2 regions of the Phyllobacterium sp. RCAM01083 genome follow, and region 1 is predicted to be linked to the other one. Evidence: riboswitches for the same ligand, from Rfam matches in the RefSeq annotation. Region 1 holds a riboswitch; the other holds the start of a gene.
The links. Region 1 has a riboswitch for cobalamin ahead of ACZ25R_RS12920 (CbtB domain-containing protein). Riboswitches for the same ligand answer to the same signal wherever they lie in the genome.

Region 1 (6,509 bases):
GATCGGATACCAGGGCACTGACGGCGTCCCGGTGTTCAGGCATGTCACGCATATACACAAGCACAGCCTTCGTCGCAGCAAGATAGGCGTGCGAACAGGCATTGAACGGGCTTTGCTCATCCGCGATGCTGCCGGGGACAATGCCCCAGAGACAATAGCTGTATTGGATATTGGTGTAGTTCAGCAGCCGCCGGAATTTCTCATCGGTGCGGGTCATGCGGGCCGCCAGATCGAGGATCGGCTTGCGGTAGTCGGCGATAACCGCCATTTCACCATGGGACAGGCTTGGAATGGAAATGCCCGATGTATCGGTACCGGCGCTGCTGCGGTGCGCCCAGCCGCTTTCGGTTTGCAGCATGAACAAGCATGAGAGCAGAGCCAGAAGCCAGCCTCCCGGGCATCCCATGGGGATATCGAAGCGTTGCGGTCTCATGACAGTCCCATCGGCAGCGGAAGCCTGAACGCCCGCGGGCGTTCAGGAATGGCGCGACTGCGCTCAGCGTGCCGCATGCAGGCGATAGCGCGGACGCTGTCCGGCCAGAACCCGTTGAGCCAAAGCGCCGAAGAGCAGACCAAGCGTTGTCCAGACGATCACATGGATGCCCAGCGATGCGACGCGGAAGTTCCAGAGAACGGTCGGTGAGAACTGTTCGGGAACTTCATTGATGGCGGGAAGCGCGTATTGCACCAGCGCAATGAACACGACATAGGCGGCACCGGCCATCAATGTCGCGTTCCATGCGCCGTGCTGGGCATAAAGGCGCTTTGCCAGACCCACAGCCGCCGCAAGGGCACCGAGCGAAACCACCAGCATGACGAAGAACAGTTCCGTTCTGGCCCCGATGGTATCCGGGCTGCCAACCGCAGGCGGATTCATCGGGTACTTGATGCAGGGAACGAGAACAATTGCCACAAAACCTGCGAGCGCCAGCAGGGCCGCCGTACTGCGCGGGCTGAGGGAACTGACCCGGCCATGCACAAAGGCAAAGACCAGGGAGAACAATCCGCCAAGCGCGGCACTGTAGACGACAAGGCCGGTAAACAGGCCGATGCCGGCCTGTGTCGCCCGCGTGACAAGCTCCGGTTCAGCCGCTGCGCCGGCCGCCTGGCTCATCTTTTCCTCGAAGGCAATGGCATGATCAACCTGCGGTTCACCGAACACCCGGGCAAACCCGAACGCCAATAACCCTGCGATGACCCCTGCGATCATGCCGCGGATCAAAAGATCTCTTGTCATTGTTTTGTTTCCTCAGTGGCAGGGAAAACCGAGGAGATGGCGGCCGTCATGAACGAATTCGTGCACATACATGCCCGAGAAGAGCGACATCGCACCTTCTTCCGCACCAATGAAATAGATTGCGAGCAGCATGATCAGCCCGCCGAAAATGGCCCAGGGCAAGACTTCGCCAAGAGGAATGGGCGTGACGCCTGCTGACGGCGTAAGAGCGATATCGGACATGAATTTTCTCCCAGAATGACGCGTTCACTAACGGAATAAATGATGTTGCGGCCAGGGTCTGGCTTTCAATCAGTGAAAAAGGACTGATTAATTACAGTGGCGCGACCGCTCCGGAATTTCACCGGCTTCCAAACTCGCAACAGCACGGTTATATCTGTGCGCGCCGCAGACTGTCAATGAACGGTCTGCAGGCTGTTTCCGGTTTTTTCCTGAGGGTTTTGAGGGATATTTTGACCAGAGCCACGCGGTTGACCCTTGTTTGCCATGGCGCCACACCGGCGGTCCGCACAGGTGCTTTCCCCGCCGACGAAGCGCTTGAACCCGGGGAAGCCCAAAACCTGCAGGCTATTGCCGGGCATTTGCGCCGTGCGCACCGTGTTTTGATCAGTCCGGCGCTGCGCGCCCGGCAAACCGCCGATGCCCTGGGTCTGGTATCCGTTGTCGATGCGGCGTTGGCGGATATCGATTACGGGAAATGGGCGGGGAGGACACTCGCCGCTGTCCACGAAGCTCACCCGGACGATGTAACGGACTGGATGAACAATCCCGCCTCGGCCCCGCATGGCGGCGAATCCATCCATGATTTTCTCGTCAGGATTGCAGATTGGATGAGCGCGCATATGCATGATGGCGGTCACACAATCGTGGTGACGCACGCTTCCGTCATTCGTGCCGCTGTTCTGAGCGTGTTGCAGGCACCGGATTCCGCATTCTGGCGCATCGATGTCGAGCCGCGCAGCTGTACGGAAATGAGCAGCGACGGCCGCCGGTGGATGCTTCGCGCTGCCGCCTGCGTGCCGCCGCATCCCACAGGGATTCTGCCATGATCCCGGCAAAAATCAGGCTTAGCTTTCGCCGCGCGGTCGCACCCTTTCTCCGGATCCGTCAAATCCGCCCGCTCACAGGAGTTCTCATGTCACGGCTCATTCGTATTTTTGCTGTCGCAACGGTCCTTAATGCCGGCCTGTTGGGGCAGGTATTGGCGCACGCCCATCTTGAATCGGCAGTTCCGGCCGAAAACGCCATCGTGAAGGTCTCGCCCGTCGAGATCGATCTGACATTTTCCGAGGGTTTGAACCTGAAATTCTCAGGTGCAACGATCACTGGCCCGGGCAAGGCGACCATATCGACGGGACAGGCCAAACTGTCGATCAACGACCACAAGACACTGGTTATTCCGCTGTCGGCCCCCCTCGCGTCGGGGGAATATACCGTGAACTGGACCGCACTTTCCACCGACGGTCACAAGACCAAGGGCAGCTATACATTCACCGTCAAACCCTGATGGGGTTGGAGACCACGCTTGTTCTGTGCAGGTTCGTGCACAATACGTCCACGATGTTCCTGTGGGGCGCGTTTGCCTATCTCGCACTGCTTGTGCCCAAACCCCTGGCGCTGGAGATCGGGGAGCGCCTGCGTCCTGCGAGCGGGATCGCGGTCTTTCTGGCTATCGGAACGATCTTTGCCGCTCTGCCGCTGCAGGCTGGAATGATCGGGCAGGGCTGGAGCGATGCCGTCGATCTCGGAACCATCCGCGACGTGCTGCTTGAGACAAGCGTCGGCCGCGGCTGGGCGATACAGGTCGCGGCGGCCCTGCTTTTGTTGCCCGCATTGGCTCTCTCGCCACGCCGCGCGTCCATCGCTCTTGCCATGGCTTCGGGGCTGCTTCTGGCAAGCCTGGCATTTTCCGGCCATGCCACAATGCGGGAGGGCTGGATCGGCGCGGCCCACCGTTTTAACGATATGGTGCATGTGCTCTCGGGCGGCGCGTGGATCGGCGCGCTGATACCGGTCGTGCTGATCCTTGGCCGGTTGCGCCAGGCGGAATGGCGTGTGACTGCGCAAACGGCGCTGATGCGGTTTTCGTCGGCCGGTCATGCGGCCGTCGCACTGGTGATCGCATCCGGCGTGGTCAATACCACGCTCGTCCTTCGACGTCTGCCGGCTGATTGGACATCCCTCTATCAGGCCTTGCTGGCGCTGAAGATCATTCTGGTTGTGGTGCTGACCGGACTGGCCCTGATCAACCGGTATGTTTTCGTTCCGCGCATGCGCACCAGCGAGGCAGGTTCCATACGCGCCATACGGCTCGGAACCCTGACGGAGATCGCACTGGGCATTGTCGTGCTCGGGCTGGTTGCCTGGTTTGGCATGCTCGAACCCGTCTAGGTCGAAAAATGTGAGGGGCAAGTCACGTTCGATTGGGCTGTCTCGTCTTGGTGGCGCAAGACCAATTGCAGGCAATGACAGGAGACTGGCACATGATCAGGAATATCTTTCTCGCAGGCGCCAGCGGCGCGGTTGGCAGGCGGCTCGCACCGCTGTTGGTGGAGGCCGGATATGTGGTGACCGGCACCACGCGAAGCGCCGAGAAGGCCGCTTCCTTGCGCCAGATCGGGGTTGAGCCGGCCATTGTCGATGTTTTTGATGCCGAAAAACTCAAATCCGTTGTGGCTGAGGCCGAGCCCGATGTGATCATACATCAGCTCACGGATTTGCCGCACGGTGTCAGTCCTGCGGCGATGAAGGATTTCATCAGCCGCAATGCCCGCATCCGCAGCGAGGGAACCGCTAATCTCGTACAGGCGGCAAAAGCTGCGGGTGTCGGGCGTATTATCGCGCAGAGTATAGCCTGGGCCTACGCACCGAAACCCGGTGTGTTCATCGAAACGGATCCGCTTGATCTGCACGCGGAAGAACCCCGTGCAACGACCGTTGCCGGTGTCGCGGCCATGGAACAGGCCGTGTTGAACGAGCCCGGCATGGAGGGCATTGTCCTGCGCTACGGCTTTTTCTACGGGCCAGGGACCGGTGTCGATATGCCGGCCAATCCGGATTTGCGCGTCCATGTCGATGCGGCCGCCAGCGCAGCACTCAAGGCTATCGAGCGCGGTGCAAGCGGTGCCTACAATGTTACCGAGACGGACGTTGTCGCCAACAGCTGGAAAGCCCGCCATGCGCTCGGCTGGGACGCCGCATTTCGCATTGACCGCCGGCCATAGACCCTCGCGATAACAGGCGCGAGGCGAATCGACAGACGGCCTCCCACAGAGTTGGGAGACGGGCAAAGCGCAATCTGGTTCTAGCACAGGTGGCAGAACCGGAATCCGGTGCCCGTTTTGACGGGAGTTTTAACCGTGCTTTCGTTTCAGCATGGGATGCCATGCCCTATGCTGTGGCCAATCGTCAAAGAATGGCCCATGAAAAACGTGTCCGACCTGAACAGCAAATCTGCCGGCCGCGCCGGCAAGAATACGTTGGAAGAGCAGAGCAGGCAGGCTTTGCTCTCCAGCGCAGCCGGGCGTTCATCGAAAGCGGTAAAGCGCACAATGAGCCAGTATTTCAAGAGCTTGTCGGATGTTGATGCGGCCAGACATCACGTGGAGAAGGCCAGGCGCACCGCTGATGACAGCTTGAACCGGGCCAAAGCTGCACCAAAACCGCATGAAATCACTAACCCGGCCTTTGTTGCGCTGTTCGAGGCGCACCAGCATGATCGGGAGGTGCTTTTTGCCGCCATGCGCGCGCTTGACCGGGCTCAGGAAGTGCTGCAATCGGAGGCAGAAAAGACGGCATTTTTTGCCAGGGATGACGATCAGCCACGCTGAAAGTTGCAATCTATAGGTGAATAAACACACCACAAGATTGTATTTTACAGACTTTTGCTCTCCGCCGGCCTATCAATCCGCTGTTCGATGTCATCAACAACGGAAAATCTGCGTGAAAAAACTCATTTCCCTGATCATGGCGGCAAGTTTTGCCTGCTTCGCTTTTTCAGCAGCAGCGCGGGCGGACAATGCCGCGACCGAGCTGTTCCAGAAATATCTTGCCAATGGCCGCATCGGCGAGGCCGATGAGCAACTGCTCGCCTTGGCGGCGAAAGCGACGAACAATGCCGATGCGCAGCTGGGCCTGGGCCTTGTGCGCACCGCCCGCGCGTTCGAAAAGCTGGCGCAATCGCTTTTCAAACACGGATTTGGTTCGAAATCGGATGGCTATGAATTGTATCTGGGGCTGGGCGCCAGCCAAATCGCCAGAAACGGCAATCCGGAACCCATCACCCATGAGCAATTCCGCGGTATTCTCGCAACGTTTATTGCCGATCTCGATTCTGCCGACAAGGCACTTGCCGCCGTTGGCGATAAGCCGGCAAAGTTGAAGGTCGATCTTTCCGTTGCCCGGTTTGACTGGAACGGCGATGGCAAGGTTGGGCCGGAAGACCATATCGGCCGTGCCATTTCGGATACCAATGAAAACGGCGATCCTCTGCCCTTCATTGTCGGCTTCGACACCGCCGATGCGAAATGGCTGCAAGGTTATGACAATCTGCTGATGGCCGTCGCCAAGGCATGGCTTTCCCATGATTTTTCCGAAAGCTGGAACAGCAGCTTCAGCGTGGTGTTTCCCCGCGCTGTCTCGACCATGTCGGCAGTCAATGGCAGGGGCGCGGACGAATATACGATGTTCGGGGTGAACAAGGCACAGGCCGATGACATCGCTGATTTCATAACCCTCATTCACACCATTCGCTGGCCGGTTGCCGAGAAGGCGATGTGGAGCGAGGTGCGCGTTCATCTGAAGAAGGTGATTGCACTCAACCGGGAAACCTGGGCCCTCATCGACAAGGAAACCGACGACGACCATGAATGGCTGCCCGGCCCGAAGCAGAAGAGCGGTGTGCTGCCATCCTTCAATGTCACGCAGGAGCGCATCCAGGCCTGGCTCGCGGTGTTGTCGCAATTCGAGGCGGCCCTGGATGGCAAGATCCTCATTCCCCATTGGCGCTTTGACAAAGGTATCAATCTGGCCAAGGTTTTCGACGATCCAAGGCCGTTTGATTTCATCCTCTGGCTCACCGGTCCGGCTGCCGTGCCGTATCTTCAGGACGGCCCGGCGATGAGCAGCGGCGAATGGAACCAGATCACGGCTATCTTCGAAGGAAATTTCGCCTCTTACGCCTTTTACTTCAATTAGAATAAAGCCGTTCGGGTGTCGGCCGATGGTAATCGTTGGCCGATCTCGTGACGAGTAACGAGGGCGGGCGCTTCTT
Region 2 (6,509 bases), 680 kb from region 1:
TGACCGGCGCCGGGCTCGCCGCAATGGACGATGCGGCCGGCCATGGGTTTCAGGATTGGCTCGGCGACAGCAAAGGCGTCGCTGGCGCCGCCCACCATGAACGTCAGGGTTCCCGCCGCCGCACCGCCGATGCCGCCGGAGACCGGAGCGTCGACCGAGAGCAGGCCATGGGCCTTGGCGATGCCGTGCGCCTTGCGGGCGGAATCCACATCGATGGTCGAGGAATCGATGAGCAGCGCACCCGGTTTGGCTTTTCCGGCAATCTCCGCATAGACGGACAGGACGTGCTTGCCTGCTGGCAGCATGGTGATGACGACATCGGCATCCGCAACGGCGGCAAGCGCGCTCTCAGCAATGGTCACGCCATTGATTTTGGCGGTTGCCAGATTGTCCGGCAGGAGGTCAAAACCCAGTACCCCATGGCCTGCCTTGACCAGATTGGCGGCCATGGGGTTGCCCATATGGCCAAGACCGATAAAAGCGACTGTCGTCATCGCAGCATTCTCCCTGATAGTGTTCCCGTGTGTCGGATGCGGTGTGGTTCAGCGGCCCATCATCGAGCGGGAAATGATCACCCGCATGATTTCATTGGTGCCTTCCAGAATCTGATGGACGCGCAGGTCGCGCACCAGCTTCTCCACGCCGTAATCGTGCAGGTAGCCGTAGCCGCCATGAATCTGCAACGCATCATTGGCGACGTTGAAGCCGGTATCGGTGACGAAGCGCTTGGCCATGGCCGACCATTTCGACGCATCATGCGCCTTGCGGTCGAGTTTTGACGCGGCGGTGTAAAGCAGGACGCGGGCGGCGGACAGTTCCGTTTCCATATCCGCCAGCTTGAACTGAAGGGCCTGGAACTGGTTGATCGCCTTGCCGAACGCCTTGCGCTCGGACGCATAGCCGACCGCCTTGTCGAGGGCGGACTGGGCACCGCCGAGCGAGCAGGCGGCAATGTTGAGGCGTCCGCCATCAAGCCCGCCCATGGCGATCTTGAAGCCATCGCCTTCCGCCCCGAGGCGGTTTTCCACGGGAACGCGGCAATTGTCGAAAATCACCTGCCGGGTGGACTGGGCATTCCAGCCCATCTTGTGTTCATTGGCACCGAAGGACAGGCCGGGCGCATCCTTCGGGATGATCAGGGTCGAAATGCCCTTCGGGCCATCTTCGCCGGTACGCACCATGGTGACGTAAAGGTCGGTATCGCCTGCGCCTGATATGAACTGCTTGGCGCCGTTGAGGACATAGTGGTCGCCGTCCCGGACCGCGCGGGTCTTGAGGGCGGCGGCATCCGAGCCGGAATTGGGCTCGGTCAGGCAATAGCTCGCCAGCCATTCCATCGAGGTCAGCTGCGGCACGAAGCGCTGGCGCTGTTCGTCATTGCCGTAGAGATCGATCATCCATGTCGCCATGTTATGGATCGAGATGAAGGCGGAGAAGGCCGGGCAGGCGGCAGACAGGGCTTCGAAGATCAGCACCGCATCAAGGCGTTTCAATCCCGAACCGCCGAATTCTTCCTTGGTGTAGATGCCGCCCATGCCGAGCGGGCCGGTCTCGCGAATCACGTCGGCGGGGAAATGCTTGTCCCGGTCCCAGGCCAGCGCGTTCGGTGCCACGCGGTCCGCCGCGAAGGCGCGCGCCATGTCCTGAATCGCCAGCTGATCCTCGTTGAGTTCGAACTGGCCGGACGCCGTATCAACGACCGCATCCATGATAACCTCCCTGTATTCCTCTTGATTTCCACTCTATCGCAAGCGCGGGGCCGCGCAACGATTCAGATAGGTTTTGCCGGGGGCTAGGAAGAGAAAGACATATCCGCTACTCAAAGCCCATGACGCACGCAATCATGTTGCAGGGAACAGGGTCAGATGTTGGTAAATCCGTCCTGGTGGCCGGACTTTGCCGGCTTGCGCGCAACCGCGGATTAAAGGTTCGGCCGTTCAAACCGCAGAACATGTCGAACAATGCGGCGGTCAGCGACGATGGCGGCGAGATCGGGCGGGCGCAGTGGCTGCAGGCCGTCGCCTGCGGCGTACCATCCTCGGTACATATGAACCCGGTGCTCTTGAAACCGCAATCGGAGACCGGCAGCCAGATCATCGTGCAGGGCAAAGTCTGGGGCCAGGCCAAGGGGCGCGACTACCAGACATTCAAGGCGCAGCTGCTCGATGCGGTCATGGCGTCGTGGGACATTGTCCGTGAGGGCGCCGATCTGGTCATCGTCGAGGGGGCGGGGTCTCCCGCCGAAATCAACCTGCGGGCGGGCGATATCGCCAATATGGGCTTTGCCATCCGCGCCAATGTGCCTGTCGTTCTGGTTGGCGATATCGATCGCGGCGGAGTGATCGCCTCGCTCGTCGGCACCCATGCGATCCTGCAGCGGGAAGACCGCGAGATGATCGCCGGCTATATCATCAACAAGTTTCGCGGCGACGTCTCGCTGTTCGATGACGGTCTGAAAGCCATAACGCAGTTCACCGGCTGGCCGTCATTCGGCGTGGTGCCGTGGCTGAAGGACGCGGCGCGGCTGCCGGCCGAGGATTCCGTCGTGCTGGAGCGTCTGGTGAAGGGCGAGGGCCGGGCGCTGAAGATCGCCGTGCCGGTGCTCGACCGCATCGCCAATTTCGATGATTTCGACCCGCTGATGGCCGAACCGCAGGTGGATGTGGTGATGGTGCGCAGCGGCGAGCGGCTGCCTGCCGATGCGGGACTGGTCATCATTCCGGGGTCCAAATCCACCATCGGCGACCTCCTGCGCTTCCGCGAGAACGGCTGGGACAGGGATCTCGACCTGCACCGGCGGCGCGGCGGCCACATCATCGGCATATGTGGCGGTTTCCAGATGCTTGGCCGGACCGTTCGCGATCCCGACGGCATCGAGGGCAGCGTGACGGAGACGGCAGGGCTCGGGCATCTCGATATCGACACGGTGATGGAGCCGGAAAAGACCGTGCGCAACGTGGCGGCGCAGTCGCTGCCGTTCGACCTGCCGCTCGATGGCTACGAGATTCATCTGGGCCGGACGACCGGCCCGGACTGTTCGCGCCCGGCCGTGCGCATCAATGGCGTCAACGACGGCGCCATATCGGCGGACGGCAAGGTTTTCGGCACCTATCTGCACGGGCTTTTCGGGGCGGACCGGTTTCGCGCCGCGCTGCTGGGCACGATGGGCATTGCCGCTGAAGCATTCGACTACAAGGCCGGGGTGGACGCCGCGCTGGATAGTATCGCCGCCGAGCTTGAAACAGTGCTGGATGTGGACGCGCTGCTCGCATGTGCCGCTGCCTGAGCAAACCGCGCAGATTCCATTGACATTTCCCGTGGGGGGTGAATAACGTCCCAGCCATGATTGGTTCCCATATTGGCCAAAGGCCAAGGGATCAAAAGGGAATGCGACGGTTGTACCCTCAAGGGCGACCCCACCGCAGCCGACCCCGCGACTGTAGAGCGGCGAGGATCAATGCAAAGCCTGACGCATATGCAGAAGGCAGCCACTGGGAAACCGGGAAGGCGGCATTCATCCTGTGACCCGCGAGCCAGGAGACCTGCCAGTCATAGAGCGTTTCCCAGGAAACGCTCGGGGCAATCCTGCCCAAGAACCGAAGGGTCGTGTCCCTTCAGGCCCAGCACGGAGGTTGTTATGGCTGCTCGCATTGTATACGCGCTCGTTTCCCCGCCCGCATTCCGCTTGATCGTACCTGACGGATCATCGCGATTGCAGTGACGGCGATGCCCCAGCTGAATCACGGTGTAACGTTCATTCTCGGCGGTGCCCGCTCGGGCAAGTCCAGCTTTGCCGAAGGCCTGATCATGGCTTCCGGCCTTGACCCCGTCTATCTCGCAACCGGCAGGTCCTGGGATGAGGAAATGTCAGTCCGCATCGACCTGCACAAGGCGCAGCGCGGTTCATCCTGGCACACCATCGAAGAGCCGCTCGATCTGGTGGACACCCTGCAGGGGGTTGCTGCCGAGGGAAAAGCGATCCTCGTCGATTGCCTGACGCTCTGGCTGACCAATCTGATGATGGCCGAGCGCGATATCACCGCCGAGACACGGCAGCTCGTGCAAGTGCTGCCGAAACTTCCGGGCTCGATCGTTCTGGTTTCGAACGAAGTGGGTCTCGGCATTGTACCGGAGAACCGCATGGCGCGCGATTTTCGCGACCATGCCGGACGTCTCCATCAGGCCGTGGCACAGGCCGCGGCAACAGTCTATTTCGTGGCAGCCGGGCTGCCGCTCACCATGAAGGGATAGGAATATGCAGGGTCAGAAGATTCCAGCAACGGTCATCACCGGTTTTCTCGGTTCGGGTAAAACCACGATGATCCGCAATCTGCTCGAAAATGCCAATGGCAAGCGCATCGCGCTCATCATCAACGAGTTCGGCGATCTCGGTGTCGATGGCGGCCTGCTGAAGGGCTGCGGCATCGAAGCCTGCCGGGACGAGGATGTGATCGAGCTGAACAATGGCTGCATCTGCTGCACCGTCGCCGATGATTTCATCCCGACCATGACCAAGCTGCTCGACCGTCCCGACCGTCCGGATCATATCGTCATCGAGACTTCGGGCCTCGCGCTGCCGCAGCCTCTGGTTGCAGCCTTCAACTGGCCGGAGATCAAGACGCAGGTGACGGTTGACGGTGTCGTCACCGTGATCGACGCTTCCGCCGTGTCCGAAGGCCGTTTTGCCGATGACCACGACAAGGTCGATGCCCAGCGCATCCAGGACGAATCGCTCGACCATGACAGCCCGCTTGAAGAACTGTTCGAGGACCAGATCCGTGCCGCCGACCTGATCGTGCTGAACAAGAGCGACCTGATCAGCGACAAGCAGCTCGACGGCGTGCGCGGCGATGTGCAGAGCCGCTCGTCGCGCTCGCTCAACATGGTATCGGCCAGCTTCGGCAAGCTCAGCAATGAACTGCTGCTCGGTCTCGGCGTCGGCACCGAAGAGGACATTGCCAACCGCAAGTCGCACCATGAAATGGACCATGAAGCGGGCGAAGAGCACGACCATGACGAGTTCGAAAGCTTTGTTGTCGGGCTTGGTCCGGTGGCCGAACCCAAAAACTTTGTCGAGAAGCTGAAGGCCGTGATTGCCGATCACGACATCCTGCGCCTGAAAGGCTTTGCCGATGTTCCCGGCAAGCCCATGCGGCTGGTGGTGCAGGCCGTCGGCACGCGCATCGAGCATTACTTCGACCGCGCGTGGAACCCGGGCGAGGAACGGCAGACCCGTCTCGTCGTCATCGGACTGCACGATATCGACAACGATGCCATCACATCGGCGGTCACCGCCGCTGCCGCTGCCTGACGATAGGATATTGAATGCATCTCCTGCTTGCCCAGAAAGGCACCATCGCTGAAGGCACCGAGGCCATCGACCTCGGCCAGACGCCGGGAGATGTGCTGTTCCTGTCCGCCGCCGATACGGAACTGGCGAGCCTTGCCGCCGCACGGCGGCAGGGCGACGGCGCGGTTTCGCTGCGCCTTGCCAATATGATGAGCCTGTCGCACCCGATGTCCGTCGATGCCTATGTCGAGCGGACGGCGCGCCATGCCAGGCTGATCGTCGTCCGGGTGATCGGCGGCGAGAGCTACTGGCCCTATGGCCTCGAAGCGCTGCATGCCTGCGCGGTCAATCACAAGGTGCAGCTTGCGGTGCTGCCGGGGGATGACAAGCCCGATCCGGGGCTCGACCGGTTTTCGACCGTCGCCCGGCATGATCGCGATGCGCTCTGGCATTATCTGCTGGAGGGTGGGGCGCAGAATGCCCAGCGCTTCCTCGACTATTGCGCGGCGTTGATGTCTTCCGGCGAGAAGCCGCAGGAGGCTGCGCCCCTGCTCAAGGCCGGGTTATGGTGGCCCGGCAATTCAGCACCCTCGCTGGACGCGATGCGCCGTGACTGGACGGACGGCGCGCCTGTCATTGCCATCTGCTTCTACCGGGCGCTGGTGCAGAGCGGCCAGACCCAGCCTGTGGCGGCTTTGCTTGATGCGTTGCGCGCTAAGGGGCTCAATCCGCTGCCGGTGTTCGTCTCCAGCCTGAAGGATCCGGTTTCCATCGCCACGCTGGAGAGCATCTTTGACGAAGCGCCGCCCGCCGTGGTGTTGAATGCCACGGGGTTTGCCGTGTCTGCACCCGGTTCCGCGCGCAAGCCGACCGTGCTTGAACATGACGGCGCGATGGTGCTGCAGGTCATCTTCTCCGGCTCCAGCGCCGAGCAGTGGCGCCAGTCGGATCAGGGGCTTTCCGCCCGCGATCTGGCGATGAATGTTGCCCTGCCTGAGGTGGATGGCCGGGTGCTGTCGCGTGCGGTCTCATTCAAGTCGGCGCAGCATTTCGACGAGGCGGTGCAGGCCAATATCGTCATGCATGAACCGCAGGCCGACCGTGTCGCCTTCGTTGCCGATCTCGCGGCGAACTGGGCACGCCTGCGCACGGGCAAACCGGACGAGCGCCGCGTTGCGCTCGTCATGGCCAACTATCCCAACCGGGACGGGCGGCTTGG

Region 2: another riboswitch for cobalamin. It lies ahead of cobU (bifunctional adenosylcobinamide kinase/adenosylcobinamide-phosphate guanylyltransferase); the one in region 1 lies ahead of ACZ25R_RS12920 (CbtB domain-containing protein).

The regions. Positions count from the first base shown of each region.
Region 1 is NZ_JBVFZN010000005.1:1,260,252-1,266,760, reverse strand. It holds gene ACZ25R_RS12930 (hypothetical protein) at 1-358, opposite strand, end outside; gene ACZ25R_RS12925 (CbtA family protein) at 497-1,237, opposite strand; gene ACZ25R_RS12920 (CbtB domain-containing protein) at 1,250-1,459, opposite strand; cobalamin riboswitch at 1,492-1,642, opposite strand; gene ACZ25R_RS12915 (histidine phosphatase family protein) at 1,690-2,286, shown strand; gene copC (copper homeostasis periplasmic binding protein CopC) at 2,373-2,744, shown strand; gene copD (copper homeostasis membrane protein CopD) at 2,744-3,628, shown strand; gene ACZ25R_RS12900 (NAD-dependent epimerase/dehydratase family protein) at 3,721-4,461, shown strand; gene ACZ25R_RS12895 (hypothetical protein) at 4,570-5,067, shown strand; gene ACZ25R_RS12890 (hypothetical protein) at 5,180-6,433, shown strand.
Region 2 is NZ_JBVFZN010000005.1:583,264-589,772, forward strand. It holds gene mmsB (3-hydroxyisobutyrate dehydrogenase) at 1-494, opposite strand, end outside; gene ACZ25R_RS09480 (isobutyryl-CoA dehydrogenase) at 543-1,709, opposite strand; gene ACZ25R_RS09485 (cobyric acid synthase) at 1,829-3,286, shown strand; cobalamin riboswitch at 3,331-3,564, shown strand; gene cobU (bifunctional adenosylcobinamide kinase/adenosylcobinamide-phosphate guanylyltransferase) at 3,727-4,251, shown strand; gene cobW (cobalamin biosynthesis protein CobW) at 4,256-5,311, shown strand; gene cobN (cobaltochelatase subunit CobN) at 5,326-6,509, shown strand, end outside.